One region of the Erwinia papayae genome, then DNA from elsewhere that is predicted to be linked to it. Evidence: predicted binding sites of a transcription regulator. Region 1 holds the regulator's gene; each other region holds the start of a gene.
What was found. The regulator sigma-54, encoded in region 1, starts transcription at its own class of promoters, with help from an activator protein. The targets are predictions, from matches to a motif close to GTTGGCACANNTTTCGCTNT.

Region 1 (7,682 bases):
CGCAGCGCTATTTTCATAAACCGGCAAGCCGTCTGACCATGTCAGAGGCGGCTCTGCTTGCCGCAGTATTGCCCAATCCGATCCGTTTCAGGGCTGATGCACCTTCAGCCTATGTCCGGCAGCGACAGCAGTGGATTTTACGACAAATGCGTCAGCTGGGTGGCGAAGGCTTTCTGCAACAACATAACTTGCGTTAACGCCACACAGGCCAAGATGAGAGCGAACTCTCCTGGCCTGATGCGTTAATCCTCGTCGAAACCGGCATTGAAAAGCTCAATGACCGCAGTCAGCGCTTTTTCTTCCTCGGGACCTGTAGCTTCAATTTCAATATGCCCCCCTTTTGCTGAGTCCAGCATCAGCAGGGCGATAACGCTACTGGCTTCGGCCTCAGTACCGCTTTCATTTCTTAATAATACTTCTGCATCAAAGCTCTGAACCAGTTCAAAGAGCTTCATCGCCGGGCGTGCATGCATTCCCAGCTTGTTCTTAATCTCAACGGTTTGTCTGACTGTCATGATTTGCGTTTTTCCAGGGTACGATGGCGGGACTGGACGTTTTTACCGCGCGAACGAAAGTATTCTGCCAGCTGTTCGGCAATGTAAACCGAACGGTGCTTACCTCCGGTACAGCCTATGGCAACGGTGAGGTAGCTACGATTGTTAGTTTCCAGCATCGGCAACCACAGCTCAAGATAGCTACGGGTCTGATAAATAAAATTATGTACTTCAGTATGGCGATCAAGAAATGCGGCTACAGGCCGATCCAGTCCGGTCATTGGCCGTAGCTTCGGATCCCAGTGTGGATTAGGAAGAAAACGAACGTCGAAGACGTAATCAGCATCAATTGGAATACCATGTTTAAAACCGAATGACTCGAAGACCATGGTCAGCTCACGTTCACGTTTCCCCAGCAGAGGTGTGCGTAGCATTTCAGCCAGTTCGTGGACCGACATTTCAGAAGTATCAACAATCAGGTCTGCTCTTGAACGTAAAGGTTCCAGCAGATCGTTTTCTTCATCAATGGCACTTTCCAGTGAGAGGTTTTTACTCGACAGAGGGTGCAAGCGCCGTGTGTCACTGTAGCGACGTATCAGGGTATTGCGATCGGCGTCCAGAAACAGCAGCTGAGGAGAGAAGCTCTCCGGCAGACTGGTAAGTGCTTTTTCGAATACTTCTGGTGATTCTGGCATGTTGCGCACATCAATGCTGACTGCGGCTGAAATGTTGCGCTCTGCCAGAGAATTTGCCAACTCCGGCAGCAGTACTACGGGCAGATTGTCCACGCAATAAAAGCCCATATCTTCCAGTGCACGCAACGCAACTGATTTGCCAGAACCCGATCGACCACTGACGATCATCAGCACCATGACTTATTCTCCTGATTGGCCGGTTTACGGGGGGTAGCAGCGATCCGGGTCATGTTCTTAATGCCTTAGCCTGTCCGGCAGGACTAGTGATTCTCTTCGGGGCTCTCTGCCATGATCCCGAAAAGTTCTTCATCACTCTGTGCCGCACGCAACCGGCGGCAAACCGTTTTATCCGCCAGCCGTTTAGCCACCAGGGAAAGAGTGTGTAAATGCGTTTTACACTGATCGGCAGGCACCAACAGTGCAAACAGCAAATCGACTGGTTGATTATCAATGGCATCAAAAGCGACGGGCTGATCGAGGCGAATAAAGACGCCGACGGCGCGCAACGTGTCTTCCACCAGCTTACCGTGTGGAATAGCGATACCATTGCCGATACCGGTACTGCCCATCCGCTCCCGAGTCAGGATTGCTTCGAAAATGGTCTGGTGCGGAAGATTCAGCTGTTTGGCTGCTAACTCGCTGATAATCTCCAGCGCCCGCTTTTTACTCTGGCAATGTACGCCATTGCGGGTACAGGACACGCTCAGTACCGAGCTCAGTTCCAGTGTTAAGTCATTGTTCATCATAGTTTCACTTACGTGTTTATCTTCGCCTGCAAGATAGCGGACTTTAGGTGTTCCCCGGGGAACCATGCCTGCCATCGGTCGACTGCTCATGCCTTATTGATCAACGGCTCGTACTCCAGGAGAAGAGTACGAGCCGACACATCTTACGTCACGTTCTTATTAAATAAGGGTGGCGAAAAAATATTCAATTGCTGAGTGAAATTTAATGCTGTTTCAACTTGTCTTTATGTTTATTCAGCTGTCGGGTCAGCTTGTCAATCAAACCGTCGATTGCTGCATACATATCTTTCTCTTCGGAGGTGGCATGCAACTCGCCGCCGTTAACATGCAGGGTTGCGTCAGCGATTTGGGTCACTTTCTCAACCTTAAGCACTATATACACCTGGTTTATCCGGTCAAAATACTGCTCCAGTTTGGCAAATTTAGCCGTGACAAACTCCCTTAAAGGTTCAGTGATTTCTACATTTTGTCCGGTGATGTTGAGTTGCATACGCTTTTCCTTATCTGTGCGTTCAGACCAGTTGTTTACGTTGGTTTGATGGCGGAATGGATAAAGACTCTCGATACTTTGCGACGGTTCGCCGTGCCACCATAATTCCCTGCTCGGAAAGCAGAGTCGTCAGCTTACTGTCACTAAGCGGTTTGGCGGGATTCTCCGCCGAGATTAATTTTTTCACCAGAGCACGAATCGCGGTTGAAGAGGCTTCACCACCCCCTTCCGTATTGACGTGGCTGGAGAAAAAATATTTCAGTTCAAAAATACCACGTGGGCTGTGCAAATACTTTTGCGTGGTAACACGTGAAATGGTGGATTCATGCATATCCACCGCACTGGCGATGTCTGCCAGTACCATCGGGCGCATGAATTCTTCCCCCTGCTCAAAGAAGGCCTGTTGCTGATCGACAATGCAACGGGTCACTTTCAACAGCGTATCATTGCGGCTTTCCAGGCTTTTAATCAGCCACTTTGCCTCTTGCAAGTTGCTGCGAATAAACTGGCTGTCGTTATCATTGCGACCTGAACCGCCTAACGATGCATAGTGCTGATTGATCTTCAGTCGGGGGACGCTGTCCGTGTTCAGATCGACCGTCCAGCGTGTACCGACCTTACGCACCAGCACATCAGGAATAACATACTCAGGTTCGCTGGTATTGATCGACTGGCCTGGGCGGGGGTCGAGCGACTGGATGAGTTGCATGGCGTTTTTCAGCACATCTTCTTTCAGCCGCGTGACACGCATCAGGCTACGGAAATCATGATTGGCCAGTAAATCGAGATGGGCGCTGACAATCAGCCGTGCTTCTTTGAGAAAGGGCAGGTCTTCTGCAAACTGGGAGAGCTGGACCAGCAGGCAGTCACGCAGATCGCGGGCACAGACACCAACCGGGTCAAAACGCTGCATACGTTTAAGAACGGCTTCAACCTCATCCAGCGTCAACTCTTCATTGCCAATGCTTTCCAGAATCTCTTCCAGAGACACCGTCAGATAACCGGTGTCGTCTACCGCATCAACGATGGACGTCGCGATGGCGCGATCGGTATCAGTAAAAGGCGTCAAATCCACCTGCCACGTCAGATAATCCTGCAACGTTTGGGTGGTTTCTCCCTGATAAACGGGGAGTTCATCATCGTGATAATCGGTTCCGGTTCCGGAAGGAGTTCCCGCGGTATAAATTTCGTCCCAGGTGGCGTCCAGAGGTAACTCTTCCGGCATATCCTTTTGTTCCAAAGCCTCACGCGTATCCAGCGCTTCTTTTTCCTCGTATTCTCGCGAGTCGACTTCCTCATGAATGTCGGTTTGCTCTAGCAACGGATTGCTTTCCAGCGCCAGCTGAATTTCCTGCTGTAGTTCAAGCGTAGAGAGTTGCAGCAGACGAATGGCCTGTTGCAGTTGTGGCGTCATGGCAAGCTGTTGGCTAAGCCTGAGTTGCAAACCTTGCTTCATATTCAGAATAGAAATTCCTCAAAAATCTTACCGGGTTTAACACCTTATCAGAGTCTGAACTCTTCGCCCAGGTAGACTCGTTTAACTTGTTCATCTTCCAGAATTTGTTCTGGCGAACCATGGGCAATCAGATGTCCCTGACTGACAATATAAGCGCGCTCACAGACTGCCAGCGTTTCGCGCACGTTGTGGTCGGTAATGAGTACGCCTAATCCACTGTCACGAAGATGCTCGATAATTTTTTTGATATCAATAACCGAAATCGGGTCAACACCCGCAAAAGGCTCATCCAGCAGGATAAATTTCGGATTGGCTGCCAGCGCCCGGGCGATCTCTACCCGTCGCCGCTCACCTCCAGAAAGCGCCTGTCCCATGCTGTTGCGCAGGTGACTGATATGGAACTCATCCATTAACTCATTAGCGCGATCTTCACGTTGTTCTGGCGTCAGGTCGTCACGAATTTGCAGTACCGCCATCAGGTTGTCAAACACGCTCAGGCGACGGAAGATGGAGGCTTCCTGAGGCAAATAACCAATACCCCGTCGGGCGCGGGCATGCAGTGGCAGTATGCTGATATCTTCTTCATCAATGATGATGCGACCGGCATCGCGGGGTACTATCCCCACCACCATATAGAAAGTCGTGGTCTTGCCTGCGCCGTTGGGTCCAAGAAGACCAACAATTTCGCCGGAATGAACTTGCAGGCTGACATCTTCGACCACACGGCGGCCTTTGTAGGCTTTCGCCAGATTTTCTGCAATTAACGTTGCCATAGCTGATTAGTTACTCTTTTTCTGTCCAGTGGACGGGTTACCTTTATCCTGCAACTGTGAAGGAACCAGAACGGTAGTGACACGCTTGCCGGTGTTGCCATAGGCCTGCATTTTCTGCTCTTTAACCAGATAGGTAATCCGATCGCCTTTAACATTGCTGTCGAGCTGTTCAAGATAGGCATTGCCGGTCAGCTCAACAAAGTCTGTTGCCAGTTCATAATGCATTTTCAGGGCGTGGCCTTTAACGGGTTTACCGTTATCCTGCATTTGATAAAAAGTGGCGGGATTACCGTAAGCGTCAACAATCGTTTTTTTACTGTCTCCGCCCGGACGGGTAACCACCACTTTGTCAGCGGTAATTTTAATCGAACCCTGGGTGACGATAACGTTGCCGGTGAAGGTAGCTACATTACCCTGCATATCCAGCGCCTGGTTTTCGGAATCCACATTGACCGGTTTATCTGAGTCTCCGGTCAGTGCGAGAGCTGGCAGGCTGGCAGCCAACAGCAGGCCGAGTGTCAAAAACTTAAGGTTGTTTTGCATTTTGAATTTCATAGGAGGTTTTGACCTTTTCAATCAACTCGGCAGTTTTGTTGCGTAAATTCCCGCGCATTTTCATGCCGGTAGAGTTAAAGCTGGTGCCATATAGCGTCACCTGATCTTCTGAAGTGACATCCTGAGTGACAAGGTTGACGACTGCATTATCGGTTTTGATTCTTTGCAGTTGGGCATCCTGAGTCAGGCTGTTGACCTCAACATGGCCGTAAAGATACAGCATGCGATCATTGGTCAACTTCGCTTTGTCAGAGCGCACTGACCAGGTGGGAATTTTATTCTCATCGTAGGTGGTCATGATTGGGTTATCGAACCAACTTACCCCATCAAGGGAAAAATAAGTCACTTTGTCTGACACGAGCTTATAGTTCAGGGCTCCCTGCGGGTTATAAACCACGGTATTCGATGACTGGCTGGTGTAGGTTGGTTCCTGGCCGTTTCCCGCTGCGGGTGCGGCGCTGTTGTCGTTATCAGCCAGATTCCAGCCAATAAGCACGATAGCCACCAGGGCCAGCAACAGCGTAATCCAACGCCTTGTTTTACTCATACAGACTGCCCTTTGGCCTCATCAAACTTACCCTGCGCGATCAGTATCAGATCGCAAATTTCGCGCACTGCGCCGCGACCGCCTGCAATGCGCGTGACATAGTCAGCACGCGGAACAAGTACCGGGTGGGCATCTGCCACCGCCACACTCAGCCCTACCTGTTCCATTACCGGCCAGTCGATCAAATCATCACCAATATAAGCCACTTGCTCGGGCTGAAGTGACAGTTTATCCAGAAGTTCGCGGAAGGCCAGAATCTTATCAGACTGGCCCTGGTAAAGATGCGTAATTCCCAGCGTCGCACAGCGGTCAACCAGCAACTTTGCGTTACGACCAGTGATAATAGCGACTTCCACGCCAGAGGTCAGTAGACAACGTATGCCATACCCATCCCGGACATTAAACGCTTTTAGTTCTTCGCCATTATTACCCTGATAGATCACGCCGTCAGACATTACCCCGTCAACGTCGCAAATCAGCAGGTTGATCCGGCTGGCGCGGCTCATTACCTCTTTACTGACTTTGCCGTAGCAAGTTTCAATCCAGTTTGCAGCTGTGCTCATTGATCTTATTCCTTGTTAAACCACACCTGCACGCAACATGTCATGCATATGCACCACACCGAGCAGAACGTCGCCGTTTGCGACCATCAACGCGGTAATGTTACGGCTTTGCATCAGATTCAGAGCATCCACCGCCAGGGTATTAGGCCGGACGCGAATACCCCCTGTAGTCATGACGCTGGCAATGCTGGCCTGCTGAATATCAATACCCATATCAAAGACGCGACGTAAATCACCATCGGTAAAGATACCCTCGATCTTCATCAAATCGTCACAGATCACCGTCATCCCCATATTTTTTCGGGTAATTTCCAGCAGTGCGTCGCGCAGAGAAGCATCCCGACTGACGTGAGGAATCTCATCGCCGCTGTGCATAATATCATTCACGGTTAGCAGGAGTTTACGGCCCAGCGCCCCGCCAGGATGAGACAGAGCAAAGTCTTCAGCGGTAAAGCCACGCGCTTTCAACAGTGCGACAGCCAGAGCATCCCCCATTACCAGCATGGCCGTTGTGCTGGTGGTCGGTGCCAGCCCAAGCGGACAGGCTTCCTGTGGGACTTTAACACACAGATGAATATCAGCGGCCCGGCCCATTGCGCTCTCTGGCCGACTGGTCATGCAAATGAGTGATACCTGCAAACGCTTCAGCACAGGGATCAGCGCCAGAATCTCAGAAGATTCACCAGAGTTAGAGATGGCAATTACAATATCACCGGCGCTCACCATGCCCAGATCGCCGTGGCTCGCTTCTGCCGGATGAACAAAAAAAGCGGGAGTGCCAGTACTGGCAAAGGTAGCCGCCATTTTTTTACCGATATGACCGGATTTACCCATCCCCATCACCACGACTTTACCCATGCAGCTGTAGATACGCTTACAGGTTTCCGTAAAGTCAGCATTGATGTATTGATCGAGCTGTTCCAGACCTTCACGTTCTGTATTCAGAACCTCTTTTCCCGCCTGTTGAAAATCAAAACCAGGCTCAGGGATAACTGGTGACATAATTTTTTAATCCTTTTACCAGAAGGTGGCCGAGGGCTGCCAGTAGAGTACAGTGACCCAGCTATAAAGCCGCTCAACAGTATGGCACCGGCTACCCGTCCAATACGGCGGCTGCGTTGAAGGCAAATAAGGGTGAACAGCGCACTGACGCCCAGCATCACCCAATAGTCACGGGCGAAAGCATGCATATCGACACTTCCCGGATGAACCACGGCGGGGATGCCCAGAACAATCGCGATATTGTAGATATTGGAGCCGATCAAATTTCCCACGGCAATATCGTCTTCACCTTTCAGGGCACCTGCGATTACCGTTGCCAGTTCAGGCAGGCTGGTGCCAACCGAGATAATTGTCAGCCCGA
Region 2 (7,682 bases), 930 kb from region 1:
ACATGGCACGCAGGACTCGCGGATCGGCATTGATCGGTCCCGGTCCCATCAGCAGACGCTGTGGCGGGTTAATCTGAGGGTATGTTGTTAAATCCATCTGTTTTGTCCTTTACCTGGCACCTGTTCCGGTAAGCAGTATTGCTGGCAACCCGCCAGCCGACCGCAGGGAACAGGGAAGATGATGAGCGCTGCCGGGCCGGACGGGTAACGACCCAGCTGGCGGGGCAGGCTCCTGATAATCTGATGCGCTCAGCCGAGACCGCGCACCGACGAGATAAACTGTTTCAGCTCCGGGGTTTGCGGGCTGGCGAACACCGTTTTACTGTCGCCCTGTTCCCACACCCGCCCCTGGTGCATAAACACCACGCGGTCGCCCACTTCACGGGCGAAATTCATTTCATGGGTAACCAGGATCAGCGTCATGCCTTCTTTCGCCAGCTGCTCCAGCACTTTCAGCACTTCGCCAACCAGCTCCGGATCGAGCGCCGAGGTGATCTCATCACATAGCAACACCTTCGGAGACATCGCCAGCGCCCTGGCAATCGCCACGCGCTGCTGCTGACCGCCGGAAAGGCTGGAGGGGTAGTAGTCAATTCGCTCGCCCAGCCCGACCTTTTCCAGCATCTGTTTTGCCAGCGCACGGCATTCTGCTTCTTTCTTTTTCAGCACCCGCCGTGGTGCCAGCATGACGTTTTCCAGCGCGGTCATATGGGGGAACAGGTTGAAGTTCTGGAACACCATACCCACAGAGCGGCTGATTTCACGCGCCTGGGAATCGCGGTCGGTAATGGTCATACCGCCCAGTTTGATGCTGCCTTCCTGGTAACCCTCTAGACCGTTGATGCAGCGCAGCAGAGTACTTTTGCCAGAACCGCTGCGGCCAATGATCGAGATCACTTCACCCATATCAATATCCAGATCCACGCCCTTCAGTACGTGGTTGTCACCGTAGTATTTCTGCACCTGATTAATGGTGATGAGCGGCATTGAATTTCTTCTCCAGGTACTGGCTGTAGCGGGACAGCGGATAACAGATCAGGAAGTAGCCCAGCGCCACCAGCCCGAAAACTTTAAAAGGTTGATAAGTGACGTTATTGAGAATGGTGCCCGCCTTGGTCAGCTCGACAAAGCCGATAATCGACGCCAGCGCGGTGCCTTTCACCACCTGCACCGCAAAACCCACCGTCGGTGCGATGGCAATACGCAACGCCTGTGGCAGCACCATGCGCCACAGGGTCTGACCAAAATTCAGCCCCAGGCAACGGCAGGCTTCCCACTGCCCTTTCGGCAGGGCTTTAACGCTGCCGAACCAGATGTCCACCAGAAACGCACTGGTGTAAAACGTCAGCGCCAGCGACGCGGCGGTCCACGGAGAAACATCAATGCCAAACAGCGCCACGCCAAAAAAGGCCAGGAACAGCTGCATCAGCAGGGGCGTTCCCTGAAACAGTTCGATGTAACCCCGGATCAGCCGGTTCGGCCAGCGACGCCGGGTAAGCCGGACCATCACCAGCGGCATCGCCACCAGGGTACCGCCAAAGAAAGCGGCCAGCGACAGCAACAGCGTCCAGCGTGCGGCCAGCAGCAGATTGCGCAGGATGTCCCAGTCGGTAAAGGTCGTCATGCTGCCGCGCCTCCTAACCATTTGCGTCCGGCTGCCAGCAGCAGTTGCCGCATCACCACCGACAACGCGAGGTAGATAAAGGTGGTTACCAGATAAACTTCAAAGCTTAAAAAGGTGCGTGACTTGATCAGGTTGGCGGCAAAGGTCAGTTCTTCATAGGAGACCTGCGAAACCACCGATGAGCCAAGCATCACAATAATGCACTGGCTGACCAGCGCCGGATAAATACGTTGCAGCGAGGGGGGCAACACCACGCGCAGAAACGTCTGGCTGCGGGTCAGGCCAAGCACGCGCCCGGCTTCCCACTGGCCTTTTGGCGTCACCTGAATCCCGGCGCGGATGATCTCGGTGCTGTACGCACCGAGGTTAATCAACATCGCTAACAGCGCTGCTTCACCCGCGGTCAGTTTGAGTCCCAGGTTGGGCAGGCCAAACACAATAAAGAACAGCTGCACCACAAAGGGCGTGTTGCGGATCAGCTCAACGTAGCAGCCCCACAGACGCCCCGCCAGCGAAGGTCGGCCGCTGCGCAGGGCCGCACCCAGAATCCCCAACGACACACCGCCGAGGGTAGCCAGCACGGTCAGCTGAATGGTCACCCACAGCCCGGCCAGTAACTCCGGCCAGTACGGCCAGAGTGCAGGAAAGTTGAGTTGTCCGGTCATCAGCTCTCCTTACGCGCCGAGATCGGCCGGTAATGGCGCTTTCAACCACTGTTCGGACAGGCCATTCAGCGTTTTATCTTTGATGGCCTGCTCAATCAGTGCATCCACTTTCGCTTTCAGCGCGGGTTCATCTTTGCGCAGACCAATAAAGCACGGGGAATCCTTCAGCATAAATTTGGCAACAGGCGCTTTATCCGCGTTCTGGCGGGAGATAGCCGCCACCACCAGGTTACCGGTAGCGACATACTGCACCTGGCCGGAGAGGTACGCAGACAGGGTGGTGTTATTGTCTTCATAACGTTTCACCTCAGCATCTTTCGGCGCAACGCTGGTCAGCACCATATCTTCCACTGCGCCACGCGTCACGCCAATGGATTTGCCACTCAGGGCGGCGGCATCTTTCAGTTGGGCATCTTTTGGACCAAACACACCAAGGAAGAACGGTGCATAGGCGCGGCTGAAGGCGATGACTTTCTCACGCTCCGGGTTTTTACCCAGGCTGGAAATCACCAGATCCACTTTGTCAGTTTGCAGGTAGGGGACGCGGTTAGCACTGGTGACCGGCACCAGCTGCAACTTAAGTTTCATCTGTTTCGCCAGGTACTTCGCCATGTCAATGTCGTAGCCCTGCGGTTGGAGATCCGTTCCGACAGAGCCAAAAGGTGGAAAGTCCTGCGGCACGGCGATACGAATAACCCCACGCTTTTCAATATCCTGTAGCTGATCCGCTACCGCATGTGTCACCTGAGTTAACATCAGCGCTGCACCCACTACTGCCAGTAATACTTTTTTCATTCTGTTTTCCCCGGTTAAGCGATCATGAAACAAAAGATTCTTGATAAAGCCATTTGCAACTAATGTGCCAGCCACGAATACGCACCACAAAATAGTTCTGGCCGTATTACCGAGGAAAGGTGACGGTATCAGGGATAATGAGAAAACAGACAAAAAACCAGATGTTTAGCTGTTTTACAGCAGACTGACGGCAACGCAACCGATTGCAGTGAGGTTTTCACCACGGCGGAAATTCCACGCCATGCTGAAGCCAGAGAGGGTTATTTTTTTTGCACCAAAACAAAGCAAAGCACCAAAACGGCGCCCCATCAGCGCTGTTCCAGCTCATCAAGGTGCTGGTACAGCTCGGCTATCTGATGAATGCGCTGACGTCCCACGCTGAGCAGTTCATGCAACAGCGCATTAGCCAGCAGATTGATCAGGCTGTTAGCGGCGGCATAGCTGTCAAAGGCAGACACGCTGTCCAGCGGAGCGCAAAGCTGCCAGCGGGTCAGGGCAATCAGTGCCTGGGCTTGCGGTTCGCAAATCACCAGCGTCGGAATGGCACGGCTGTGCAGCTGCTGCAATAGCGGTTTGATAATGCGTGGACGGCGGCGATAGGCCATCACCACCACCATATCTTCGGGAGTCATATCCACCAGCTCTTCTGACAGCGTCTGACCGGGCTGCGGCAGCAGCACTACCCCGCCACGGGCCTGAAGCAACTGCTGACGTAAGTGCAGCGCCAGCGGCCAGGAGTTGCGCATGCCGATGATAAATATACGCCGACACCCCGCCATCTGCTGCACCACTTCACCAAACTGTCCGGCATCCAGACTGTTTACCCACTGGGTGAGATTAGCCATTTCCTGCTTGTAGTGCCGCGCCAGCAGCGTATTACCCTGCACCGCATCCCGGTTATCTGTCAGCGGCATGCCGCTCTGGCGCAGGGTACGTAACTCGTCGCGCATGTCTTTGTATTTTTCATAGCCAAGGCGCTTGAACAGACGGCTCACCGTGGCCTTGGATACGTTGCTGAGCCTCGCCAGCTCTGCGCTGTTGTAGCTGATCAAATCGTCGAAGTGGTCGAAAACAAAGTCTGCCACCCGCTGCTCCTGGGGCGAGAGTTGTGGATAGTGGCTTTTCAGACGTTCATCAAGCTGCTTCATGGCGTATGACCTTTGTAACTTTCGTGTCAGGGAACATAGCCTATACAAATACCGTGCCTGCTGAAAAAATTATTTCATTCCCCGCTGCCGACAGAGAACAGCGTTGCCCGCTGGCCGCGATTATTTATCGCCCATTTGCCCGGCCAGCGGCAAACTGGAACAGCTCTTGCTTCTGACTATGTTCTGTCACCCAAAAAATGAGAATGTAATGATCCAGAGTAATATCGCCCCGCTTGGCATGGCCGTGACGCCTCATCATCTGGCCAGTGAGAGTGCGGTGGCCGTGCTGCGTGAAGGCGGGAATGCGATTGAAGCAATGGTCGCCGCTGCTGCCACTGTCGCGGTGGTTTATCCGCATATGAACGGGCTGGGTGGCGATGGTTTCTGGCTGATTGTGCCGCCTCAGGGTGAGCCGATTGCCATCGATGCCAGCGGTGCGGCGGGTTCGCTGGCCAATATCGCTTTTTATCAGGGCGCAGCCGCTATCCCCCACCGCGGCCCACAGGCGGCGCTGACCGTCGCCGGCACCGTCAGCGGCTGGGCGGAAGCTTTAACGATATCGCAGGAATGGGGCAGTCCTTCCCTGCCGGTTTCACGCCTGCTGGCTGATGCCATTCGTTACGCCGCAGACGGCATTCCGGTCACCCGGTCGCAGGCCGATGCCACCCGCGCCAAGTATGCTGAGCTGGCCAGCCAGCCTGGTTTTGCCGACACCTTTTTACCGGATGGCGAACTGCCGGTTGCCGGCAGCCGTTTCACCCAGCCGCAGCTGGCTCACACCCTCAGTATCCTCAGCGAAGAAGGTCTGGACAGCTTCTACCGTGGCACCGTGGCCGACAAGCTGGCAAAAGAGATGTCCCTGCTGGGTATGCCGATAACCCTTGAGGATCTTCATCAGCATCAGGCGCAGCGCCGTACGCCGCTGCGCATCCGCCATCAGTATGGTGAAATTTTCAACCTGACGCCCCCGACCCAGGGCCTGGTATCGCTGGCAATACTGGGGATGACCGACGCGTTGCAGATGGCAGAAGCCGACGAAGTCCAGACGATTCACCGCATTGTTGAGGCCACCAAACTGGCCTTTGGCCTGCGCGATCGCTACATCACCGATCCACGCCATATGTCGGAACAGATGCAGTCGTTGTTAAATTCCGGCCTGCTGGCCGATCTGGCGGCCGGAATCGACGATCAACGAGCTGCCCCGTGGGGAAGCGGCAAAGGTCCTGGTGATACGGTGTGGATGGGGGTGATGGACAGCAGCGGGCTGGCGGTGTCATTTATTCAAAGCATCTATCACGAATTTGGCAGCGGGGTGGTGATCCCGGATACCGGCATCACCTGGCAGAATCGCGGCGCGGCCTTCAGCCTCGATCCCCGGCATCTGCTGGCGCTGGCACCGGGCAGGCAGCCGTTCCATACCCTCAACCCCGCCGCCGCACGGCTGCACGATGGCCGTACTCTGGTCTACGGTTCAATGGGCGGCGACGGCCAGCCGCAAACCCAGGCCGCCATTTTTATCCGCCATGTGGTGCTGGGGATGCCGTTGCAACAAAGCATCAGCGCACCGCGCTGGCTGCTTGGTCGCACCTGGGGGCAATCTTCCGAGTCGCTAAAACTGGAAGGTCGTTTCTCAGCCGACGTCTTTCAACAGCTGCGCGCGCTGGGTCATGAGGTTGAGGCACTGCCTGACTTCAGTGAAGCCGTCGGTCATGACGGTGCCATTGTCCGACACACTAACGGTATGCTGGAAGGCGCTGCCGACCCTCGTAGTAACGGCAGTGCCAGCGGTTTTTAACAGGAGAGAAAAATGATGCAACGTTCGCCCGACTGGGCAAGCTATCTGGCACAAATGGAGCAGGTGCTTGACGTTCCGCTGGACGATCAACGTCGTGCAGAGCTGTTGATCCAGTTCAGCCGTATTGCGGCGATGGCCGACCCGCTGATGGCTTTCCCCCTTGATGACCGGCTGGAAGTGGCAGGGGTATATAAAGCATGAATCTTGCCTCTTTTACCATTGCCGGGCTGAAGCACGCGCTGGTTTCCGGCGAATTAAGTGCGCGGGAGATAGCACAGCAGACGCTGGCAGAGATTGAACAGCACAATCCGGCGATTAACGCCTGGACGCATATCAGTCAGCAACGCATGTTGCAGGAAGCGGATAGCGTCGATTATCTGCGCAAAACCGGGCAGCCGCTGCCCGCGCTGGCCGCTATCCCTTATGCGGTCAAAAATCTTTTTGACGTCGCCGGACATCCGACGCTGGCCGGGGCCAGTCTGTTTCAGGATCGCCAGGCGGCGCACGAAGACAGTTTTGCCGTTCAGCAACTGACGCAGGCCGGTGCGCTGCTCAGCGGGATGCTGAATATGGATGCCTACGCTTACGGTTTCACCACTGAAAACAGTCACTATGGTGCCACCCGCAATCCACGCGATCTCACCAGGGTTGCCGGGGGATCGTCCGGTGGCTCCGCCGCCGCCGTGGCCGCCGGTCTGGTGCACTTCTCGCTTGGCAGCGATACCAACGGTTCGATTCGTGTACCTGCCTCTTTGTGCGGGATTTTCGGCCTGAAACCGACCTTCGGTCGCCTGTCGCGCAGCGGCAGTCATCCCTTTGTCGCCAGCCTCGATCATATCGGGCCATTTGCCCGCTCGGTGAATGACCTCGCGCTGGTGTATGACGCGCTCCAGGGAGCCGATCCCAGCGACAGTTTCCAGGCAGAAAAAGACCTGCAACCCGTCGCTTCGACGCTGGAGCAGGGGCTCGACGGATTACGGTGTGGCGTGCTGGGTGGCTATTTCCACAGCTGGTGTACGGAGGATGCCCGCGCGGCGGTGGCAACCGTCGCTAAAGCGCTGAAGGCAGAAGATGAGGTGACCCTGCCAGAGGCTGAGCTGGCACGCAGCGCTGCTTTTATCATCACCGCCGCAGAAGGCGGCAACCACTATCTGCCCGCGCTGCGTCACAGCCCGGAACGCTTCGAGCCTTTTTCGCGTGAGCGTTTGCTCGCCGGAGCAATGGTGCCCTCCGCGTGGTATGTCCAGGCGCAGCGTTTTCGTCACTATTTCCGCCAGCAGGTACTGCCGCTGTTTGAGCAGTTCGACGTGCTGATTGCCCCGGCCACGCCGTCGAGTGCCACCACTATCGGCCAGCAAACCATGCACATCAATGGTACAGATTTGCCAATCCGCGCCAGCATGGGGATGCTGACTCAGCCGATCTCTTTCCTGGGGCTGGCGGTCACCACCGTGCCGCTTCTGACCGCCAGCGGCCTGCCGATTGGCCTGCAACTGATTGCGGCCCCCTTTCAGGAAAATGCCTGTCTGCGTGCGGCATGGGCCCTGGAACAGATGGGTATCGTCGCGGCCCTGCCTGCTAATCTGAGAACATGATGATGAAAACTGAACATATTGATCGTCCGGCCATCCTCGCTGAAGTCACCGCTGCTTTCT
Region 3 (7,682 bases), on a different contig from region 1:
CTGATTAAAACGCAGCAACACAGCAGCAGCTGGTATCAGCAGTTTGTAATGGTTGTTAAGGAAATGCCCGAAGTGATGGGCTGCTACCGTATGGCCGGAGAATATGACTACCTGTTGCGTATTCAGGTGGCGGATATGAAATCCTATGATGCCTTTTACAAACGTCTGGTTAACGGGGTTCCGGGTTTACTGGATGTAACGTCGAGCTTCGCGATGGAAGAGATCAAATACACCACGGCATTGCCGCTCAACTGATGGTTGTTTATGAAAATTTCGCTCAAATTTAACCAGGACGTTTACTGTGCGACTGTTTAGCCAGTTAAGCTGGTTTTTTATTCGGGAATGGCGGCGCTATCTTGGCGCGGTGTTTCTGTTGATTATCATTGCGCTGCTACAGCTCCTGCCGCCCAAAGTGGTCGGGACTATTGTTGACGGTGTCACTCATCAGCAGATGAGTGGATCCCGGTTAATGATGTGGGCAGGCGTGATGTTGACAACCGCCGTGGTTATTTATCTGCTGCGCTACGTCTGGCGGGTATTATTGTTCGGTGCGTCTTACCAACTGGCGGTTGAACTCCGTCAGGATTTTTATCGCCAGCTAAGTCGCCATCATCCGGAGTTTTATCTGCGTCATCGAACCGGAGATTTGATTGCCCGTGCCACCAATGACGTGGATCGCGTGGTGTTTGCCGCCGGGGAAGGGGTGCTGACGCTGGTGGACTCGCTGGTGATGGGTCTGGCTGTTCTGGTGGTAATGAGTACACAAATCAGCTGGCAACTTACCCTTCTGGCACTGCTGCCAATGCCGCTGATGGCTCTGATAATCAAAGGTTACGGGCAACAGTTGCATCACCGCTTTAAACTGGCGCAGGCAGCATTCTCATCCCTTAATGATCAAACTCAGGAGAGCCTGACCAGTATCCGCATGATCAAAGCATTTGGACTGGAAGACCATCAGTCTGGCCAGTTTGCAGATATCGCTCGTGATACCGGAGAAAAAAACCTTCGGGTAGCGCGCGTTGACGCGCGTTTTGATCCCACCATCTACGTCGCGATTGGAATGTCTAATTTGCTGGCCGTAGGTGGAGGAAGCTGGCTGGTCTGGCATGGGCAAATGTCGCTTGGTCAGTTAACCAGCTTTGTCATGTATCTGGGGCTGATGATCTGGCCGATGCTGGCTCTGGCGTGGATGTTTAATATTGTTGAGCGGGGTAGTGCAGCCTGGGTCAGGATCCAGTCTTTGCTGGCTGAAACGCCTGCGGTGACAGATGGCAGTAAAGTGCTACCCGCAGAGCGAGGTCCGTTGCAGATTGCTGTTGGCGAGTTCTGTTATCCCGGCACTCAGCATTCTTCACTAAGGCAGGTGAATATCAGCCTCAAACCGGGTGAAATGCTGGGGGTGTGCGGGCCGACCGGTTCAGGAAAAACGACCCTGCTCCGTCTGATCCAGCGACATTTTGATATTGAAAACGGTGAGATTTGTTATCACGGTATTCCACTGCCGGAGATCAATCTCGACAGCTGGCGCAGCCGTCTGGCCGTCGTCAGTCAGACACCTTTTCTGTTTTCCGATACGGTGGCGAATAACATTGCGCTCGGGCGGCCAACGGCCAGTCAGCATGAAATAGAACAGGCTGCCAGAATGGCAAACGTGCACGAAGATATTTTGCGCATGCCGCAGGGTTATGCAACTGAAGTGGGCGAGCGCGGTGTGATGCTGTCAGGAGGTCAGAAGCAGCGTATTTCGATTGCCAGAGCGCTGCTGCTGGATGCCGAAATTTTGTTGCTGGATGATGCGCTGTCGGCAGTGGATGGTCGGACAGAACATCTCATTTTGCAGAATTTGCGTAAGTGGGGCGCGGGGAGAACGGTAATAATCAGCGCTCATCGCCTGTCCGCGTTACAGGAAGCCAGCGAAATCCTGGTGATGCAGAACGGCATGGTGGTGCAACGCGGCCAGCACTCTGAGCTGACAGAACACCCCGGCTGGTATCAGGATATGTATCGTTATCAGCAGCTTGAGGCCGCGCTGGACGAGGATGAAATTGAGAAAGGTGTTCCTCATGGCTAATCTGACTCAATTCTGGCCGACGCTGAAAAGATTGTTGAGCTATGGAAAGCCCTGGAAAAAATCTCTTGGTCTGGCGGTGTTGTTGCTGTGGATTTCGGCAGCTGCTGAAGTTCTGGGTCCGGTGCTGGTCAGCTATTTTATCGACCATCTGGTGGCGAAACATCGTATGCCGCTGGGCTTAGTCAGCGGGCTGGCGGTCAGTTATATTCTGTTGCAGATGCTGGCCGATTTGCTGCATTACTGCCAGTCCCTGCTGTTTAACCGGGCTGCGGTAGGCGTCGTTCAGCGCTTACGAACTGATGTTATGGATGCTGCGTTACGCCAGCCGCTAAGCGCCTTCGATACACAACCGGTAGGGCAAATTATCTCGCGTGTCACCAATGACACGGAAGTGGTACGCGATCTCTATGTGACGGTCGTGGCAACCGTTTTGCGCAGCGCAGCGCTGATTGGCGCGATGCTGGTGGCCATGTTCAGCCTCAACTGGAAGATGGCGCTGGTCGCTGTAGCTATTTTCCCGGCGGTTATTATCGTCATGCTGATTTATCAACGTCTCAGTACACCCATCGTGCGGCGGGTGCGCAGTTATCTGGCCGACATTAATAACGGCTTTAATGAAGTGATCAACGGAATGAGTGTCATCCAGCAATTTCGTCAGCAGGCGCGGTTTGGCGAGCGGATGGGGGAGGCCAGTCGTTCGCATTATCTGGCCAGAATGGAAACATTGCGGCTGGATGGTTTCCTGTTACGTCCTCTGCTCAGCCTGTTTTCCGCATTGATCCTTTGCGGCCTGATGATGTTATTCGGTTTTTCCGGACAGGGAAGTATCGAAGTCGGCGTGCTGTATGCCTTTATTAACTATCTGGGCAGGCTGAATGAACTGCTAATCGAGCTGACCACGCAGCAGTCAATGCTGCAACAGGCCGTGGTGGCGGGGGAGCGAATTTTTGAGTTGATGGATGCGCCACGGCAACCCTATGGCAGCGACGATCGGCCGTTGTGCTCGGGCCGTGTTGATATCAGTCATCTGGCCTTCGCCTATCGTGAAGATCGGCAGGTGCTGAGTGATATTAATCTCACCGTTCCATCCCGTCATTTCGTGGCACTTGTCGGGCACACCGGCAGTGGAAAAAGTACGCTGGCCAATCTGATTATGGGCTACTACCCGGTGATAAAGGGAGAGATTAGCCTTGATGGCAGGCCGCTGAATACGCTGTCTCACCCTGTTTTAAGACAGGGGGTGGCGCTGGTTCAGCAGGATCCCGTGGTGCTGGCCGATACATTTTTTGCCAATGTGACGCTGGGACGGGATATCAGCGAAGATGCGGTATGGCAGGCGCTGGAAACCGTCCAACTGGCAGAACTGGCCAGAAGTCTGGATCAAGGGATCCATACCCGACTGGGTGAGCAGGGGAATACCTTGTCAACAGGGCAGAAGCAGCTGCTGGCAATGGCTCGTGTGCTGGTTGACTCTCCGCAGATTCTTATTCTGGACGAAGCGACGGCTAATATTGATTCCGGCACCGAGCAGGCGATTCAGAAAGCTTTGCGGCTGGTGCGCCAGCAAACCACGCTGATAGTTATTGCCCACCGCCTCTCTACCATTATTGAGGCGGACACCATTTATGTTCTGCATCGTGGCCGCGTGGTTGAGCAGGGCCATCACCGACAGCTGCTGGCAGAGCAAGGCCGCTACTGGCAAATGTATCAGCTTCAACTGGTGGGGGAAGAGTTAGAAGCGAGTGCAACTGCGCAATGATGCCGCTTCGTTGCACCAATATCATGCAGAGAGGGGCTTGCAAAAGCAGTTTTGCACATCATTGAGTCACAATGCACTTTTAAGGTGCGCTCATGTGGCCCGGTGCCTGCTTTCACCTTACTCTCAGCTTTTTTGTCGCAACAGGCTGATTCAGGGCCTGTCTGACTAATCATCTGAAAAATTCCACTTTTTAATTTATGGCACAGCCTTTGCTTAACTGATTCCGTGTCGGGTGAAACAACTATTTCAATACCTGGAGGGGATCGTATGAAGCTGGTTACCGTGGTAATCAAACCATTTAAATTAGAGGATGTGCGCGAGGCGCTCTCTTCTATCGGCATTCAGGGGCTGACCGTTACCGAAGTAAAAGGTTTTGGTCGCCAGAAAGGGCATGCAGAACTTTACCGCGGTGCTGAGTACAGCGTGAACTTCCTGCCAAAAGTAAAAATAGACATTGCCATTGCAGAAGATCAGCTTGATGAAGTGATTGATGTAATCAGCAAGGCTGCCTACACCGGTAAAATCGGTGATGGCAAAATTTTTGTTGCAGAGCTACAGCGAGTGATCCGCATTCGCACTGGCGAAACTGACGAAGCTGCGCTGTAGAGGCGAAGAATTGTGATGGGATGGGATAAAATGAATAAAAAACTTGCTGTATTTGGCCTTGCCAGCCTGGCCCTGTTACCGTCGCTTGCGATGGCCGCGACCCCGCCAGTGGCAGATAAAGCTGACAACGCCTTTATGATGATTTGCACCGCGCTGGTGCTGTTTATGACCCTGCCCGGTATTGCTTTGTTTTATGGCGGTCTGATCCGCGCTAAAAACGTCCTTTCGATGATGACCCAGGTTTCTGTTACTTTCGCGATGGTCTGCGTGTTGTGGATGGTTTATGGCTATTCGCTGGCGTTCAGTGAAGGCAACGCATTTTTCGGCGGCTTCAGTATGGCGATGTTGAAAAACATTCAGCTCACTGCGCTGGTGGGTACGTTTTATCAATATATTCACGTCTCTTTCCAGGCGTCTTTTGCCTGCATCACGGTTGGCCTGATCGTGGGTTCCATCGCCGAACGTGTTCGCTTTTCAGCGGTGCTGATTTTTGTTGCCATCTGGTTGACCTTCTCCTATCTGCCTATCGCCCATATGGTCTGGTCAGGTGGCTTACTGGCACAGGATGGCGCGCTGGACTTCGCTGGTGGTACCGTGGTGCATATTAACGCAGCTGTTGCCGGCCTGGTGGGAGCTTACCTGGTGGGTAAACGTGCTGGCTTCGGTAAAGAAGCGTTCAAACCACACAACCTGCCAATGGTTTTCACCGGTACTGCCATTCTTTATGTGGGCTGGTTTGGCTTTAATGCTGGTTCAGCCAGTGCGGCTAATGAAATTGCGGGTCTGGCATTCCTGAATACCGTTATGGCTACGGCCGGTGCCATGCTGAGCTGGACCTTTGGCGAGTGGGCATTACGTGGTAAGCCTTCATTGCTGGGTGTCTGCTCCGGGGTGATTGCCGGTCTGGTTGCCATTACGCCAGCCTGTGGTTACGTTGGTGTCGGCGGGGCGTTGATTATCGGTATCGTTGGTGGTCTTGCCGGTTTGTGGGGCGTCACCACCCTGAAAAAATGGCTGCGCGTAGATGACCCTTGTGACGTCTTCGGGGTGCATGGTGTTTGCGGTATTGTGGGCTGTATCCTGACAGGTGTTTTCGCATCTTCTTCTCTGGGCGGTGTGGGTTATGCTCAGGGTGTGACGATGGGCCATCAGGTATGGATCCAACTGCTGAGCGTAGGCGTTACTATTGTCTGGACTGGCGTAGTTGCCTTTATTGCTTTCAAAGTGGCTGACATGATCGTTGGGTTGCGCGTGCCGGAAGATCAGGAACGTGAAGGTCTTGACGTGAACAGTCACGGTGAGAATGCTTACAACCAGTAAGTTCACTTTCTAAGCATTGTTCATAATAACAAACGGCCCTGAGAGGGCCGTTTTGTTATTTTCCACTAAATATTCCCGCCTGCCATCCGGTTCACTGACGCATACGTATCACACCTTCCTGTACCGTTGAGGCGACCAGAGTCCCATCCTGAGTAAAAAATTCTCCCCGAACAAATCCCCTGGCCGCGGAGGCTGATGTACTCTCCACGCTGTACAGCAGCCACTGGTTCAGATCAAAGGGGCGATGGAACCACATTGAATGGTCGATAGTGGCGACCTGCATACCCGGCTCAAGAAAGCCTTTGCCGTGGGGTTGCAGTGCAACCGGCAGAAAATTGAAATCAGATGCGTAGCCCAGCAAATACTGGTGAATCTGTTGATCCGGTGGAAGCGTACCGTTCGCTCGTAACCATACATGGCGTAAAGGTTGATCGACCTTGCCTTTCAGCGGGTTATGGAATTTTACCGGGCGGATTTCTAACGGTTTCTCCGCAAGAAATTTTTCCCGTGCCTGTGGTGGAATTAAATGCGCGAGCTGCCTGGCAATGTCACTTTCGGCTGGAAGATGATCCGGGCCTGGCGTTTTTGGCATGGTTTTCTGGTGTTCAAAGCCGGTTTCCGGTGCCTGAAATGAGATGGTCATATAGAAAATCGGCTGACCGTTTTGTATTGCACTGACTCGCCTGGCACTGAAGCTGTGACCATCACGCAATGTTTCAACTTCATAAATAATCGCTTTCTGACTGTCGCCCGGACGCAAAAAATAGCTGTGGAAAGAATGGGCTATCCGTTCGGATCGAATGGTCTGTCTGGCAGCACAGATAGCCTGTCCAACGACCTGGCCTCCAAATACCTGGCGCAGGCCAATATCTTCACTTTGGCCACGAAACAGACCTTCCTCAAGCTTTTCGAGATCTAACAAATTTAAAAGATCATGCAATGCGCAGCTCATCAGGGCGTCCTTAAAAGTCATCTTCAGGTCAGTTTGCGAGATCCGACCAGTTTTCGTCAATGGGCGACCTGGGATTTCAAATTACAGTGGGCGTTTAACAGGCTTCCAGGCAATTTCAGTAAGTTGTGCCAGACTTAACTGGTACGTGACAGGGAACCTCTGTCTTTCATGGCTCAATGAGATAAACCTTGCACATTGATCAAAAGGAGAATAAATCAATGAAATTCTGGTCATTACTTACCGGCGCAGCTGTGGCTGTTGCACTTGCAGGCTGCTCTGACAAAGGACAAGATGTTCCTACCGCGACGCTGGCGTCTAAGGTGGCGGGACAACAAACTACTCTGCGCCAGCCTAATGTCAGTGGCACCGTGTACATCCGACAAAAGGTAGTGCTGCCGCCTGACGCGGTATTGACCGTGACGCTTTCAGATGCCTCCGTTGCCAATGCACCTTCTAAAGTTATTGCACAGCGGGCAGTTCGAACTGACGGAAAGCAGGCTCCATTCAAATTTATACTGCCTTTCACACCGGGCGATATTCAGCCTGGTGCGCGGATTTTGTTGAGTGCGGCAATTACCGTTGACGGCAAAATGACCTTTATTACTGAGGCAGTAAAACCCGCTATTACCAATGGCGCAAGCAAGGAGGAGTTGATACTGGTTCCGGTTCCTTCGGTTGCGGTGCCGACGCAAAGCGGAGCTGCCACGACAGTGCCTTCTGGTTCACCAACCCAGGTTAGCCCATCATCTTCCGTGCCTGCGCCTACCTCACTGTAATTCCGGTATCCGTCTGATCTGCATTTATATCCCAGCGGTATTGGCTGAGGGCGATTTTGCCCTCAGCACTGACTTCAATCCCTTCTGCCAGTAGCGCCTGACGCTGGCGTTGAAGGTCATCTCCCGACAATGAAATTTGACCCTGGCGATTTATCACCCGATGCCAGGGTAATTTACTGCCTCGCGGTAATCTTTTCA
Region 4 (7,682 bases), 1.0 Mb from region 1:
AGCCGGTTTCGCTGGATATCCGTCTGATTGCCGCCACCAATAAAGATCTGTCCACAGAAATTGCTGAAGGGCGCTTTCGTCAGGATCTGTTTTACCGTCTGGCGGTGGTTCCGCTACAGCTCACGCCACTGCGGGAGAGGAAGCAGGAAATTATGCCACTGATCGAGTTATTCATTGAAAAATATCGCAGTTTTTCCGGCAGAACTCCCCGTCTGACCCCCTCAGCATGCCAGACGTTGCTCTCTTACGACTGGCCGGGAAACATCCGCGAACTGGAAAATGCCGTGCAGCGCGGTCTGATCATGTGCGAAGGCGACGTGTTGGACAGCCATTGCTTCGGGTTGCCGCTGCCACCGGCTGTTCGCCCTGAACAGCCCGCGTACGCTGACGAAAATCTGATTAAGCGGCGCGGAAAAATGGCGGAGTTTCAGTACATCAACGATCTGTTAAAGCGTTATCACGGTAATAAATCCCGAACTGCGGCCTGCCTGGGGATAACGCCGCGCGCGCTGCGTTATCGACTTGCCAGTATGCGTGAGCAGGGTTTTGACCTGAATTTCAGCGCCTGAATCCCCTCGGCTTTTACAGCTTGACGGTGAACGAAAAACTGCAAGCGCTACTGGCCTTTTCATCTGTTGTTGGCTGATTTCTGGTGTTTGCGCCATCGCTTCTGCCCCGCTCTGTACCGATGAGCTGAGCTAACGGCGATAATACGCCATCATTGCCCTTGCCAGCAGAAGACTGTCCAGCGACAGCTCATGGTTATTGAGCGCGGCCTGCATGGCGTGAACCCTCTCGCTGTCCACCTCCGGTATGGCATCTGAGATCTGCCGGACCAGGCTGAGCTCTCTCCCTGATGTTGTGGCAAGGGAGGGAGAGGTGATGGTGCTTTCCACCGCACGCGCGGCGACAGCACTGACCGGACTACTGCGGTGAATTAAATTGCTGGTAGACATTTTCATCAATAAACTGCCTGTTGTTGGGTTTAAACGGCTCTTAAATATCATGGCGGCCGCACCCGTCGAAACTTAACACGCGGAAGAAAAATTTTACCGTCTCAGATTGCCGATGCCTGAGAGGGGAGATGCTGCGAGGCCGGTACGGCGGCACCGTGCCGAAGCGCTGTCTCCACCTTGCAGACGGTTAGTTATGCGTGATAATCAGCCCTGACGAGGTTACCGTTACTTTTCCTTCGGGATAGCGAAGAGTGTTGAACCGGATGTTCTGATGCTCAAGGTAGCCCAGCGTATCGGCGATCAACAGATCGCTGTTTTTGTCCGGAGACGACACCGATTTGTAGCTGTACATCACTCCCTGAGGCGTTGTTTTTATCAGGTTCATCAGCAGGGTAATCTGTAGCTGGTTGTCATCCGGACTGGTCAGTTTCATCACCACCGCATCTTTGCTGACAGCAAAACGGGGATTATACAATTCGCTGTTTTTAGAAAATAAATCGTAATAGCCCAGTTGCAGATGGTAGCGATTAACATTTTCACTGAACAGGCCTGCCTTTTGCAGACCCGGCGTGAACAGGTTGATCATCAGCGCCGCGCCGGTGATCGTTAACGTCAGGGCCATCAGACTGACTGAGACAGTTTGCCATTTCATTGATTTTTCGCTCTGTTTCCCGATAGATAAGAGTATTCAGCAAGGCAGTATTACTGCGAAACTGGCCGATATTCATCGCCAGCTGACGCCGATCGCAGGTGTTGCTTATCAGCAGCGTGTACTTAAGTGTGGTGCTGGTGGTGGAATAAAATACCTGCATCTTCATGTGCTGGTTGCTCAACACCTCGTTGAGGGCGGTAAGGGTGGGGCTGATAGGGCCGGAAATATCTTCGCCACTCATTTGCATATCATTGGCGCGGGTGAGGGCATAAATTCTTATCTGACTGTAAAGGCCCGTGTCCTGCTCGTTCAGCCGTTCACCGATTTTTTCGGGGCCAGTCAGTGACAGAAAAATCATTACCAGTAGCAGCACCACCACCTGCGCCAGGCACATCCCGCGCCAGAAACGCTGACGTTTTTCCTCGCGCTGTTGCGTCAGCCGCAAATTCTCCTTTTGCGATTCTTTCTGCCATTCCTCTCTGGCGTGCGGTATTGCGCTCAGCGCGTACGGGGTGGTCAGAGAGGCGTTAACGCCCTCTTGTTCTGCTGCGTGGCCCCTCTCCTCAGGGCTTTGCTGCTCATCCAGGCCAAACTCACAGAACTCTGCTTCAAGAATGTATCCTTTCCTGGGAATGGTTTTAATGATGCGCTGTTGTTTACCATCATCTTCCAGCGCCACACGCAGGGCGTGAATGGCATTGGGCAGACTGTTGTTGCCTATCACCCGGCGTTCCCATACCAGGTTGTTCAGTTCTTCACGGGTGAGGATCTGACCGGCGTTTTGTATCAGCACCAACAGCAGCCTGAACTGGTATTCACCCAGCCGACGTTGTTCACCCGTTTGCTGATGAATTAACGAGCTGGAGGCAATATCAATCAGCCAGTGATGGATAACGCAGTGTGAACTCATGGGATTAAAGACCGCCTTTCAGCAGGAAAATAACAGTGTGGTAATTTCTTCATCAGGCTTGTACGACTCTTTAATATTTGAGTGGTGTAAGTTACCACGGTTATCTTTAATATTCTTTTTTTTAATGGCTACTGACTTTTATGTTGATAAACTGGCCTGATATTTCAGCCATAATTGTAGCAGTAATATTTTATTGCTCTGAAGTCCCGGCGTATTCAGCTTTATACTGTTTTACATTTTTTACAGCCATCAATAATCAGAGGTATGTTCATTTTTTATCTGTTTAAAAATGGCGGATGACTTTTGCTCCACAGGTTAAAAATAATCATTGCTATCATTATTCTTATATCCATGCAGGCGGTATTGCTGCGATAGCCCCGTAAACTCAACCCGCTCTGGTTATCGTACCGTCCGGGTAAATCTGTGTACTGCACTTTGTGACAGTCGACGTCATCCTTATATTTTTAAGCATAAATATCCCGGCGCTTTTCTTCCTCTTTATGATCTTATATTTCCGCCTGGCGGAAGTGTTACTTCCTCCTCGGTAATTCCAACTATATGAATATTAAGATTTTTTAATACTGGCACGGCTGTTGCAATATTAATTGCGGTTCGTTTCGTTATCCAGCATATAAGGTCATTCCCCCTGATTATGTATACGAAACAACTTCAGGTGGCGTCAGAAAAGAGAGCGACAGCAGTCGCCTACATTTGAGGCCCTTTGCATCCTGAACACCAGGGGGCTGTAACGGCATAATACTGACAATGGTTTACATCATGACAATAAAATCTTTTTTCCTCATTTTGCTTCTGGTTGTGACCGGAGCAGTCGTCAACGCCGGTCTGGTGGTAATGGGTAACCACTATCTCCAGAGACCCGTCAAACCAGAGGCAAATTCACCTGTCGTCTCAACCCGTGCAGAACAGCATGGATGGCAATACGTTGAAGTAAAAAATCTGCGGGTGTCTCTGGACGATAAAGGCACAGGCAAACACGCTTTGTCACTCGATCTGGCTCTTAGCGCCTCAGACGATGTGCGTGCGCAGCAGACTGAAAATCTGTTGCCAGAAATCAAAGCGTTCACCCTCGATATATTCAACTCCCTCTCTCCGGATGAGGTGCGCAGCATGAACATGATGGAGCTGCGCCAGCTGATGATGGAGAGATATCAATCAGACTTCGATGCTATCAACGTGTTGATGCCTTTCACCGATCTTACTCTTTCAAAAATGGTCTTTATGTAATGGCGCATCAGGAAATGTTAAATAAGCTGTCGGCACTGACGCCAGCTGAAGAGAGCCATCACATACAGCAATGGCTACCTCTGGTAAGACGCATCGTCCGTCAACTGGCCCCGCAGGCTAACAGCATGATTGATCGGGAGGATATTGAACAGATTGCGCTAATGGGGTTGCTGGAGGCACTGCGACGCTATGGCGTACCTGACGAGCAATTTGCCAGCTATGCCGCTCAGCGTATTCGCGGTGCGGTACTGGACCAGTTCCGTCTGCACGACTGGCGACCACGCACTCTGCGGCAAAAAACGCACAAAACCAACGATGCCATTCGCGCTATGTCGCGTAGCCTGGGGCGAGAACCGACCCCGGAAGAAGTTTGTCAGCAGCTGGCGATGAGCAGTGACGATTATCAGCAATATCTGATGCTGGAGAGCGCCGGTACGATGGAGAGTTTTGATTTGCTGCTGTCAGGAGAAGGTAAAGACATAGCCCTGGAGGGGCGACGGCTGGAAGAGGAGATAGAAACGCAGCGTACCCTGGCGATGGCCATTGCATCGCTGGAAGATCGCGAAAAAATTATTCTCAATCTCTACTACAAACAGGATTTAAGTCTGAAAGAGATTGCGTTGGTTCTGGATCTGACCCAGGCCAGAGTGTGTCAGTTAAATAAGCGGATTGGCGACAAAATTAAGGCGTTTTTTTAACGTCTCCCGGCTGAAATCCGGGCGGCCATGTGCAGCGCAGCCGCCAGTGAACGGCGACTGCGCGGTGTGCCGAACCTCAACGGGAGAATGGCCATTTTTACGCTCATCATCCGGGTAACAGTGTTTAATCGATTGCTGGCCGTTTATCTGAAACCTGTCAGGGCCCTTGAGCCAGGCATTGTTTGGCTCTCCCGGTGGGACTCCTTCCCACCGGACTTTTTCAGCGCCCATTTCCGATGAAAATTGACGCTTATCCCGCCAACGGCGACGTCATACTTCTGAGCTGTACAGCGCAGCGGTGAATTTGACTTAAGCTCCATAAAATTAATGCGTTATGTGATCAAAAGCCGGGCCTGGTGATTGCAAGTTTTTGCGTAAGTGCCACACTTGATTAACAAACTGTTTTCACGTCTGCCACAGTCAACAGGAGACGCCGTATGTTGTCCTATGCTGGTAGTTTGCTCACCATGATGTCTTTCGCTGCCGGCACATTTTCTGCGGGGGCGTCAAACAATCCACAATATATGACCTTTCAGCCCGCCAATGGCGTACCGAATAATCCACTGCCGCTGATTATCTATCCGCAGGTGGTGCCGGAAGGCGAAGAGGACATCCCCAGCTATTTTGAAGATCTGTTTGCCCACCATCAGTGGCTGCCACGCTGGCGTTATCCGGTCTATCCTTATACCCATTACCATCCAAACGCGCACGAGCTGCTGGGGATTGCGGCGGGATGGGCGCAGATTCTGTTTGGTGGTGAAACCGGGCGGGCTGTCACTCTTCATGTCGGCGATGCGGTATTGATCCCGGCGGGCGTAGGGCATCAGCAGCTGGCTTCCAGCGAGGATTTCTTTGCGGTGGGAGCCTACCTGCGTGGCGTACAGCCGGAAACCCGTCGCGATGAACAGGAATTGCTGGCGCAGTCGGTTGCGCAGATTGCCCGCGTGCCAATGCCAAAGCATGACCCGATTACCGGTGGAGAAGGCGCGGTGACGGAGATCTGGCATCCATTGCAACAGCCATAACGCCTTTTGCACCGCGATGGTGCGGGATGCTTATCACCTCTCTATAGAGCACCCTGTTCCCGCTGATGACGGCGACAGGGCTTACCGTATCGCGGCTGCGTAACGCCACTTCTGACGCTGAGTACGTGCTGGCACGCTTTGTGCAAAATCTATTCGCGTCCATCGACATCAGAAGGGAAATCATGAATTCAGGCTATCAATCAGCGTCACAATTTTATGATGAAATGCTGCTGAGCGAAGGCCAGCATCGTCCACACTATCGCGATTACTGGCACTGGCTGAAACAGGCGGACCAGCAGGCTATCGCCCGCAAACGTGAAGAGGCTGAACTGCTCTTTCACCGTGTCGGCATCACTTTTAACGTCTATGGGCAGGACGGCGGGGCGGAACGTTTGATCCCATTCGACAGCGTGCCGCGCATTATCCCGGCCAGTGAATGGTCACGACTGGACAAAGGTATCCGCCAGCGGGTACAGGCGCTGAATGCATTCCTCTACGACATCTATCACCAGCAGCATATTCTGAAGGCAAATATCATCCCGGCGGAGCAGGTGCTGGTCAACGATCAGTATCAGCCCTGTATGCAGGGACTGAATCTGCATCGTGATATCTATGCCCATATCTGTGGGGTGGACATGGTGCGCAACAGCGACGGCGAGTATTACGTGCTGGAGGACAATCTGCGCACGCCATCCGGCGTTTCTTATATGCTGGAAAACCGCAAAATGATGATGCGGCTTTATCCGGAGCTGTTCGTGCAGCAGCGCATCGCGCCGGTAGAGCGTTATTCTTCGCACCTGTTGCAGACCCTGCGTGAGAGTTCGCCGGTGAACGATCCGGTGGTGGTGGTATTGACGCCGGGGCGTTTTAACAGTGCTTACTTTGAGCACAGCTTTCTGGCACAGCAGATGGGCGTGGAGCTGGTAGAGAGTGCCGATCTGTTTGTGAAGAGCGGGGCAGTAATGATGCGTACCACTGCCGGGCCTTGCAAAGTGGATGTGATTTACCGGCGGGTGGATGATGCATTCCTCGACCCGCTCGCATTCCGTGCGGATTCGATGCTGGGGGTGCCGGGGCTGCTGTCGGTTTATCGCGCCGGAAATGTGGTGCTGGCTAACGCTATCGGCACCGGGGTGGCGGACGATAAATCGATTTATCCTTATGTGCCCGACATGATTAAGTTTTATCTGGATGAGGACCCCATCCTGAATAATGTCCCCACCTGGCAATGTCGTCGCCCTGACGAACTCTCCTGGGTACTGGCTAACCTGCCAAAGCTGGTGGTGAAAGAGGTACACGGCGCTGGCGGATATGGCATGTTAATCGGGCCGGTTGCCAGCCAGAAAGAGCTGGAAACCTTCCGTAATCTGCTGCTTGCCAGACCACAAAATTATATTGCGCAGAATACGCTGGCGCTCTCCACCTGTCCGACGTTTGTTGACCAGGGGCTGGCTCCCCGCCATATCGATCTGCGTCCTTTTGCACTGAGCGGAGCGGAAATTCGCCTGGTGCCTGGGGGGCTGACCCGCGTGGCACTGACCGAAGGTTCACTGGTGGTGAACTCGTCGCAGGGCGGTGGCACCAAGGATACCTGGGTACTGGAGGATGACGCATGTTAAGTCGCACGGCCAGTGGCCTGTACTGGATGGCGCGCTATCTGGAGCGCGCGGAGAATATCGCCAGGGTGCTTGATGTCACCAACCGGCTGTCGCTGATGCAGGTGCGCAGCCGTTCAGATGAAGAACTGCGGGTACCGCTCAATCTGACCTCGACGACCGAACTGTTCTGGAAGCTGAATGACCGGCTGGCGATGCCTCAGCTGTTCTCTTTTTTTGTGCTTGATGACCGTAATCCCGGCAGTATTTTTTGCTGTTGGGAATCGGCCTGGAACAATGCCCATGCGGTGCGGGGCAGCCTCTCTTCGGAGGTGTGGGAAAGTATTAATTCCAGCTGGATCGAACTGCGTAAACTACGGCGAAAAGGCGTTAACAGCAGCGGCGCTGATGCTTTTTTTGACTGGGTGAAAGAGCGTTCGCACCTGTTTCGTGGCGCGATGTTCGGCACATTGATGCGCGGTGACGCCATGAGTTTTATTCGTCTTGGCACGCTGCTGGAGAGGGCGGACTGTACCGCAAGATTACTGGATGTGACGCGCTATCTCAGCGAGCAGGATGACGATTCCGTGCGGGAGTATTA

Region 2: the regulator sigma-54 is predicted to act here: its motif matches at 4,386-4,405, upstream of AC3RPL_RS17765 (gamma-glutamyltransferase family protein).
Region 3: the regulator sigma-54 is predicted to act here: its motif matches at 4,027-4,046, upstream of glnK (P-II family nitrogen regulator).
Region 4: the regulator sigma-54 is predicted to act here: its motif matches at 5,614-5,633, upstream of AC3RPL_RS17265 (circularly permuted type 2 ATP-grasp protein).

Annotation. Positions count from the first base shown of each region.
Region 1 covers NZ_JBZCHT010000013.1:1,265,039-1,272,720, forward strand. Annotated here, with positions in the region: gene mtgA (monofunctional biosynthetic peptidoglycan transglycosylase) at 1-197, shown strand, start outside; gene npr (PTS phosphocarrier protein NPr) at 243-515, opposite strand; gene rapZ (RNase adapter RapZ) at 512-1,366, opposite strand; gene ptsN (PTS IIA-like nitrogen regulatory protein PtsN) at 1,450-1,932, opposite strand; gene hpf (ribosome hibernation promoting factor) at 2,138-2,425, opposite strand; gene rpoN (RNA polymerase factor sigma-54) at 2,448-3,881, opposite strand; gene lptB (LPS export ABC transporter ATP-binding protein) at 3,929-4,654, opposite strand; gene lptA (lipopolysaccharide ABC transporter substrate-binding protein LptA) at 4,661-5,209, opposite strand; gene lptC (LPS export ABC transporter periplasmic protein LptC) at 5,181-5,756, opposite strand; gene kdsC (3-deoxy-manno-octulosonate-8-phosphatase KdsC) at 5,753-6,319, opposite strand; gene kdsD (arabinose-5-phosphate isomerase KdsD) at 6,335-7,321, opposite strand; partial or broken gene AC3RPL_RS22015 (calcium/sodium antiporter) at 7,337-7,682, opposite strand, start outside.
Region 2 covers NZ_JBZCHT010000013.1:336,446-344,127, forward strand. Annotated here, with positions in the region: gene AC3RPL_RS17730 (pyridoxal-phosphate-dependent aminotransferase family protein) at 1-97, opposite strand, end outside; gene AC3RPL_RS17735 (amino acid ABC transporter ATP-binding protein) at 250-987, opposite strand; gene AC3RPL_RS17740 (amino acid ABC transporter permease) at 968-1,624, opposite strand; gene AC3RPL_RS17745 (amino acid ABC transporter permease) at 1,621-2,289, opposite strand; gene AC3RPL_RS17750 (transporter substrate-binding domain-containing protein) at 2,299-3,084, opposite strand; gene AC3RPL_RS17755 (hypothetical protein) at 3,259-3,393, opposite strand; gene hpxU (MurR/RpiR family transcriptional regulator HpxU) at 3,393-4,232, opposite strand; gene AC3RPL_RS17765 (gamma-glutamyltransferase family protein) at 4,441-6,027, shown strand; gene hpxX (oxalurate catabolism protein HpxX) at 6,040-6,228, shown strand; gene AC3RPL_RS17775 (AtzE family amidohydrolase) at 6,225-7,622, shown strand; gene hpxZ (oxalurate catabolism protein HpxZ) at 7,625-7,682, shown strand, end outside.
Region 3 covers NZ_JBZCHT010000009.1:2,084,637-2,092,318, reverse strand. Annotated here, with positions in the region: gene AC3RPL_RS14800 (Lrp/AsnC family transcriptional regulator) at 1-255, shown strand, start outside; gene AC3RPL_RS14795 (SmdA family multidrug ABC transporter permease/ATP-binding protein) at 302-2,071, shown strand; gene AC3RPL_RS14790 (SmdB family multidrug efflux ABC transporter permease/ATP-binding protein) at 2,064-3,830, shown strand; gene glnK (P-II family nitrogen regulator) at 4,098-4,436, shown strand; gene amtB (ammonium transporter AmtB) at 4,467-5,756, shown strand; gene tesB (acyl-CoA thioesterase II) at 5,848-6,708, opposite strand; gene AC3RPL_RS14770 (YbaY family lipoprotein) at 6,927-7,484, shown strand; gene AC3RPL_RS14765 (MGMT family protein) at 7,471-7,682, opposite strand, start outside.
Region 4 covers NZ_JBZCHT010000013.1:246,994-254,675, reverse strand. Annotated here, with positions in the region: gene AC3RPL_RS17300 (sigma-54 interaction domain-containing protein) at 1-569, shown strand, start outside; gene AC3RPL_RS17295 (flagellar biosynthesis anti-sigma factor FlgM) at 699-962, opposite strand; gene AC3RPL_RS17290 (hypothetical protein) at 1,144-1,542, opposite strand; gene AC3RPL_RS17285 (winged helix-turn-helix domain-containing protein) at 1,493-2,518, opposite strand; gene AC3RPL_RS17280 (flagellar basal body-associated FliL family protein) at 3,296-3,763, shown strand; gene AC3RPL_RS17275 (FliA/WhiG family RNA polymerase sigma factor) at 3,778-4,461, shown strand; gene AC3RPL_RS17270 (cupin domain-containing protein) at 4,899-5,486, shown strand; gene AC3RPL_RS17265 (circularly permuted type 2 ATP-grasp protein) at 5,669-7,105, shown strand; gene AC3RPL_RS17260 (alpha-E domain-containing protein) at 7,099-7,682, shown strand, end outside.